Regions from separate parts of the Noviherbaspirillum sp. ST9 genome, predicted to be linked through region 2. Evidence: predicted binding sites of a transcription regulator. Region 2 holds the regulator's gene; each other region holds the start of a gene.
What was found. The regulator LexA, encoded in region 2, represses DNA repair genes until DNA is damaged. The targets are predictions, from matches to a motif close to ACTGTATNNNNATACAGT.
Positions count from the first base shown of each region.

Region 1 (2,264 bases), on a different contig from region 2:
GATCTTGTAGGTATCGACATCGAAAGTCCGGCGCGCGGGCTGCTTCACCGGCTTCGCGCCTTTCACGTGGTCGATCGATCCGATGTAGAACCAGCGGTCGATCACGTGCACCTGCTTCCACCCGTCGCACTCTTCCACGATGCCCATCGGCCCCGGATACGGCCAGACAATGATGCGCATCTCTTCCAATGCGGCGCGCAGCCGGAGGTAATGGTCCTCGACGGGCTCCTCGCCGACACAGGCGCCGAGACAGCGCGCGATCTGCCGTGCGAAGCAGGCGCGTCCGCGCACGGCGGTTTCCAGCCCCGACATTGCAGGACACAGGCGCTCCATCTCGACAATCATCCGCAGCCGCTCCAGCGCCGCCTTGCGCGTGGCAAATAGGCCGTAGAGGTCGGCCGTGACCGCGAAGTCATGGTCGCGCGCATAGACGATCTCGGGCACGGCATTCACTTCCGGCCCGAGGCGCAGCGTGCACATCTCGCGCGTGCGGCGCAGTTTCTTGTTGTGCAAGGGCTGCATCTCCTTGATCAGGCGCGACTCCAGCAGCAAGGCGCCGATCTCGCCGGCAGTGCGCCGGAATTCCACATGGCGGCTGGCCTGCAGCATGCGCGCCTCTTCCGGTGTGCGCAGGTGCGACAGCACGCGGCTGCGGATGTTGACGCTCTTGCCGATGTACAGCGGCCGCTCCTGCTCGTCGCGGAAGATGTAGATGCCGGGCTTGGATGGCAAGGCATCGAGGCTGCCGCGGTCGATGTGATCAGGATAAGTGAAGCGGTCAGCGGGGTCGGGCTTGATCAGGAGTCCGACGGAGGTGATGCGGGATTGCATGAAAGACAAAAAAGGTTGTGAAGCAATATAAAGACAGATCAATCACATAACCAATTTGACTAATCGTCGTTCGGATTCTACTGTATATTCATACAGCATATTGAGGAGCAATTTCTTGCTCAAAAGAAGAATTAAGAGGTCCGCATGTCCGCATTAGTTTCCTCCATCGCGTCGCCGAATGCGACGCTTTCCTCGCTGCCGCATTCCGTCTGGCGCGCCGACCAGATGGGCTCGTACCAGGCAGCCGTCACGCAGACCGGCCACCCCGAGCTCGACCGCGAATTGCCCAACGGCGGATGGCCCAGCGCCGCATTGATCGAATTGCTGCTCCAGCAAGCCGGCATCGGCGAAATGCGCCTGCTGCGTCCCGCGCTCGACGTCATCTCGCGCAAGCGCCGCATTGCCCTGCTCCAGCCGCCCCATCTCCCGCAGATTGCCGCCTGGACTGCATGGGGTCTGCCAGCCGATCGTCTTCTGTGGATCAAGACCGCCCGCAGCGCCGATGCGTTGTGGAGCGCGGAACAGGTCCTGCGCAACGGCAGCTGCGGCGCGCTGGTGTTCTGGCAACAGCAGGTGCGGCCCGAATCGCTGCGCCGCCTGCACCTCGCCGCACAAGGCACCGACATCCTGTTCTGGATGATGCGCCCGCTTGCCTGCGCACAGGATGCCTCCCCCTCGCCCCTGCGCCTGGCCCTGCGTCCCGCCATGGGCGGCATCGATATCGGCATCGTCAAGCGGCGCGGCCCGCACCGTGACGAATCCCTTTTCCTGCGGCTCGACGGCATGCCTGCCGGGCCGGAATTTTCCAACTCCACCGTTTCTCCCGCTCATGCGCACATGGATCAGCGTGCACCTGCCGCACCTGCCGCTCGAAACCTTCCGGCCGCGCTGGTCTGAACCGGGACTGCATGTCGTCGTCGACCGCGAGCGCGTGCTGTCCATGAGTGCGGAGGCCGCCGCTGCCGGCGTGCGCAAGGACATGCGGCGCGGCGGCGTGCAGACCCTCTGCCCCGACGCGATCCTGCACGAGCACGACGCACTGCGCGAGCAGGAAGCGCTCGAAGGCATCGCACTCGCCCTGCTGCAGTACACGCCGGAAGTCGCGCTGGCCGAGGAAGCTAGCCTGCTGCTCGACGTCACCGCCAGCCTGCGTTTTTTCGGCGGACGGCCGACGCTCTGCCGGCTGGTGCGCAACAGCATCCACGCGCTCGGCTTCACACCGCAGCTGGGCATGGCGCCGACTGCGCAAGGTGCCTGGCTGCTCGCGCGCTACCGTACCGAGCGCAGGAATGCGCAGCGCCGCAGCGTGCGCATGGAGACCATGATGCGGCGCATTGATGCCCTGCGCTGCACGCTGCTGCCCGCGCTGCGCCCCTTCCAGGAATGGCTGGAAGGCATCGGCTGCATCACCTTCGCCGACCTGCGCCGATTGC
Region 1 is NZ_JBLWFR010000002.1:48,731-50,994, reverse strand. Features, by position in the region: gene ACNOHI_RS03665 (endonuclease) at 1-831, opposite strand, end outside; gene imuA (translesion DNA synthesis-associated protein ImuA) at 976-1,728, shown strand; gene ACNOHI_RS03655 (Y-family DNA polymerase) at 1,661-2,264, shown strand, end outside.
Region 1: a site for LexA is predicted at 911-928, ahead of imuA (translesion DNA synthesis-associated protein ImuA). Genes of this name have one in related genera too.

Region 2 (2,264 bases):
TATTGCGATTCTTGCGTGCCAGGAATCCCGTGAACAGAAACATTTCCCCTAATGCTGCCCGGTTGAATCTTCCGGAGATTTCGCCTGCGGCGACCGCGGCAATCTCCATGTCAACCTGGCGCGGGATGCTTGCTTCCACCTGTTCCGAACTGTGCTGCAATTTTGCTGACACGATCGGGATGCCTGCCGGGGTATAGCGCACTACGTCGCGCTCGGCAATGGCAGCAATCAGGCGAAGTTGGTTCACTCTCCTCGGCTGCCGCAATTACGCAGCGGACGCCTCTGCACGTTGGGATTTGGCAGCATCTTCCTTCTGGACAGCCTTCATCATCGGCGACGGGGCGGTTTCAGCCTTCTTCATCTTGACGGTGAGGTGGCGCAGGACGGCGTCGTTGAACTTGAAGCCCGTTTCGAGTTCAGCCAGGGTTTCGTTGTCGCACTCGATGTTCATGCAAACATAGTGTGCCTTGGCCAGCTTCTGGATCATGTAAGCCAGTTGACGGCGGCCCCAGTCTTCGACACGGTGGACCTTGCCGTTACGGGCGGTAACGATGCCCTTGTAGCGTTCGATCATCGCGGGCACTTGCTCGCTCTGATCCGGATGGACGATAAATACGATTTCGTAATGACGCATGAATTCTCCTTTTGGACGGATTGAAAAATCGCCCACCCCGGCGTCAAGACGGGTGTGGGAAGAGGAAAGCCCGCCATAATAACCCGTTCTGAAAGAAAGCTCAATGCTTTCAAGCCCTTAAGGCAAGGAACCGGGAAATCGGACATTTTCGAGGCAAGCGCCGCCAAATAACCAGCAAATACGCTTGCATTCGCATAAATCCTGTATAAAAATACAGGCTGTCTATACACACAGCGCTGGATAACCCCAGTGAATCGCCATGATCAAGCTGACCGCCCGCCAGGAGCAAATCCTGAACCTGATCAGGGAAGCCATTGAAAACACCGGATTCCCTCCCACCCGGGCCGAAATTGCCGCCGAGCTCGGCTTCCGCTCAGCGAACGCTGCCGAGGAACATTTGCAGGCGCTTGCCCGCAAGGGAGCAATCGAAATATCCCCCGGCACGTCTCGCGGCATTCGTCTTCGCGACATGGGCAAAGACAGCACAAGCGTGGCGCGACAAATGGCCTTGCCGCATCCCGGCCTCATGCAACTGAGTCTGCCGCTGGTTGGCCGCGTCGCCGCCGGCTCGCCGATTCTTGCACAGGAACATATTGAAACCACGTACAGCGTGGACCCCTCGCTGTTTTCTGCAAAGCCGGACTACCTGCTGAAAGTGCGCGGATTGTCGATGCGGGATGTCGGCATTCTCGACGGTGACCTGTTGGCCGTAAAAAAGGCCGACTCCGCAAAGAATGGGCAGATCGTCGTTGCCCGCCTTGGCGACGACGTGACGGTCAAGCGCTACCGCAAGACGGGCAGCGTCATTGAACTCCTTCCCGAAAACCCGGATTTTGAACCTATCGTTGTCGATGGTAGGGAAGATAATTTTGCTCTTGAAGGGCTCGCGGTGGGCCTTTTGCGCGCCTGGGGCTGAATTAGCTGAGTCGCGCAAGCGCCTTCGCTACAGCCCCGCAAGAGGCAATTCGACGCGGACACGAAATTACTGCTGTCCGAGTTTCTTCATGATTTGGCGGGCAATCCCACGCAGGATGTTCACCTCTTCTGTTTCCAGCTGGGCTCGGGAGAACAGGCGCTTCAGCCGGGGCATTAATTTCTTCGGGTTTGATGGATCAAGAAATTCAACGGCGACAAGCGCCTGCTCAAGGTGCGCATACATGCCCTCAATCTGACCCAGATCCGCTGCCACTCCCTGAAAACCGATCGGAGAAACAGGCAGCGCCTCGCCTGTGGCAGCCACGCGCGCTTCATATGCAAGCAGCTGCACTGCCTGAGCCAGGTTCAACGACGAGTATTCAGGGTTTGCCGGAATATTGATGAGCACGTTGCACCTTTCAATAATCTCGTTCGGCAGACCATAGCGCTCACTCCCGAACACGAGCGCGGCATTCAGGCTCGCCTCCCCTGCAAGCTGTGCGGCCAGCGCCCTGGGCTGCGTTACAGGCGGCGAAAACTCCCTCAATCTGGCGCTGAGTGCCGCAGCAAAGTTGCAGCCTTCCAGCGCCTCTTCAATCGTTTCAACGATCCTGGCGGACTGCAGTACATCCACTGCGCCGCTGGCGAATGCCACTGCCTCCTCGTGCGTAGTCGCATTGGCAAACCGAGGATTGACAAGCACAAGTTGTGAAAA
Region 2 is NZ_JBLWFR010000013.1:24,066-26,329, reverse strand. Features, by position in the region: gene priB (primosomal replication protein N) at 1-247, opposite strand, end outside; gene rpsF (30S ribosomal protein S6) at 266-634, opposite strand; gene lexA (transcriptional repressor LexA) at 894-1,550, shown strand; gene ACNOHI_RS23155 (RNA methyltransferase) at 1,617-2,264, opposite strand, start outside.

Region 3 (2,264 bases), on a different contig from region 2:
CGGACACGCCAGCCCTTCGAGGTCGGCTGCAGGCCGTTTGCGTCCAGCAGGACGCCGGCCTTTGCAAGTTGCTCGTGATAGGCCGCCATTTCGGCGAACAGGCTTTCGGGCGGCAGAATGCCTGCTTCGGTATCCGCCGTTGCCTTGACGATGATCATGAATCGCATGTCGGGTATCTCCTGTTGAGAGAGCCAGCCGGAGTGCAATATGCACATTGTGCCGGCCCCTGACCAGACGACGATCGGGCGACGGCGGAATCGACAGATGTATCGAAAAAATCCTAGCTGACGTAACAGGGAGCGAGGCTGCGCACTTCGACCGTGCACCATTCGGCGGCGGGGCAGCGCGCGGCGATCGCCACCGCTTCCTCGCGCGTGGCGCAGTTGAGCAGGAAAAAGCCGCCGATCATTTCCTTGGCTTCGGCAAACGGACCGTCGAGGACAACCGCCTGGCCGCCGCGTACCTTTACGCGGGCTGCCGTCGACTGGGAGGCGAGCGATTCCACGCCCAGCAGCAGGCCTTGTTCCTTCAGTTCCCCCGCGAACCGCAGCATGCGGTCATACACGGCCCGGCCTTCAGCCTCGGTACGTTCCTGCCTCTGGCCGGTTGGCTCGACGATGAGAAGCATGTAGGTCATGGCGTTTTCCGGTTGTTAAGAAAACCTGATTGTAACCACGCTTCGGGTGGGACGAGGCCAGGATCAATGCAAGGTATGGTAGGCCTTGCGGATCAGGGTGAGGGTGACGGGGAGGGCATCGTGGCACCGCAAATCGGCCGGCTGGTTGACGCGCGGGACGTAACCCCAGCGCGACGACTTCAGCATCCGCACATACTTGCGGTCCAGATCGCCGGCCTGCTCCAGTGTCTTCAACGCTTCCTTTTCGATCTCGTGCACGAGCCGCCAGGTGAGCGGCCGGCCCTCTGTCCGGTGGCGTTCGACGATGGCATCGACAGCGAGTGCGAGTCGCGCTTCCGCGGCATGCAGTTTGTGTACTTCGAAGAATTTCATGGTGCTCACCTGCGACATTACTGTATAGGTGTACAGTATAAATCGGAAAAGCGAGCCGGATTATGAGGACGAGCAAAAAGTCCGTGCAGCGCGACAGGAACTTTGCCGAAGGGAAAGTATTTTTGTCCTTTTCGCCATCAATTACGGATGTTTTCGTTAACTCAATGCAAACTTGCAGAAGGGAAATGCTCCGGCGATGCCTGCCAGCGCCAATACCATTCTTCAAGTCCCTCGGCGGGCACGGGCGGACAGAGGAAGTAACCTTGCATCTGATGGCAGTCCTTGCTGCGCAGCGCTTCCAGCTCGTGCTCCGACTCGATGCCTTCGGCGATGACGTTCACGCCGAGCGCCTTGCCAATGGCGATGATTGCTTCGGTGATCGTCATGCTGGCGGTATCCGACACAAGGCTGCGGACAAAGGCCTGGTCGATCTTGATGGCATCGAGCGGCAACTGCAGGCAGTTGAGGTTGGAGTACCCTTTACCGAAGTCGTCGAGCGCGATTCGCACACCCAGCTCCTTGAGCGCGCGGGCGGAGGCCATTGCCTCATCCTTGTTCTTGAGCATCGCTGTTTCGGTGACTTCGAGCTGGAGTTGCGCCGGGTCGACTTCGTGCTGCGCAAGGGCGCGAACGGTCGTGTCGTAGAGGCCACCTTGCTTCAGCTGCAGGGGCGAGACGTTGATGGACAAAATCCAGGGCGGCAGCCCACGCTCCCGCCATTGGCGGATCTGGCGGCACGCCTCCTGCACGATCCATGCGCCCAGTTCGTCGATCATGCCTGCCGACTCCGCCACCGGGATGAAGCGGTTGGGGGCGAGGTCTTTCGCCGGCCAGCGCAGCAGTGCCTCGACGCCGGCAAGTGTACCGCTGGCAATGTCGATCACCGGCTGGTAGTGAAGCCGGAACTCGGATTGCGCAAGTCCCGCACGCAGCTCCGATTCGAGCAAGTGCATGCGCGCGGCCTGCTCGTTGAGCTCATTGGTGAAGTACTGGTAGTTGTTGCGGCCCTTCTCCTTCGCGTGGTACATCGCCACGTCGGCATTCAGGATCAGCTGTTCCATATCCGCGCCGTCGTCCTGGAACAGCGCGATGCCGATGCTGGGACTGGAATGCAGTTCCAGTCCGTCGACGAGGTAGGGGCGGCCCAGCGTCTCGATCACGTGACGCGCCGCCTGCGCGGCATCCTGGCTGTTATCGACGTGCGAAAGGACTGCCAGGAACTCGTCCCCGCCCAGCCTGCCGACGACGTCTTCCG
Region 3 is NZ_JBLWFR010000011.1:55,528-57,791, reverse strand. Features, by position in the region: gene ACNOHI_RS22385 (YciI family protein) at 1-167, opposite strand, end outside; gene ACNOHI_RS22380 (YciI family protein) at 281-637, opposite strand; gene ACNOHI_RS22375 (DUF2471 family protein) at 701-1,009, opposite strand; gene ACNOHI_RS22370 (EAL domain-containing protein) at 1,171-2,264, opposite strand, start outside.
Region 3: a site for LexA is predicted at 1,029-1,046, ahead of ACNOHI_RS22375 (DUF2471 family protein). Genes of this name have one in related genera too.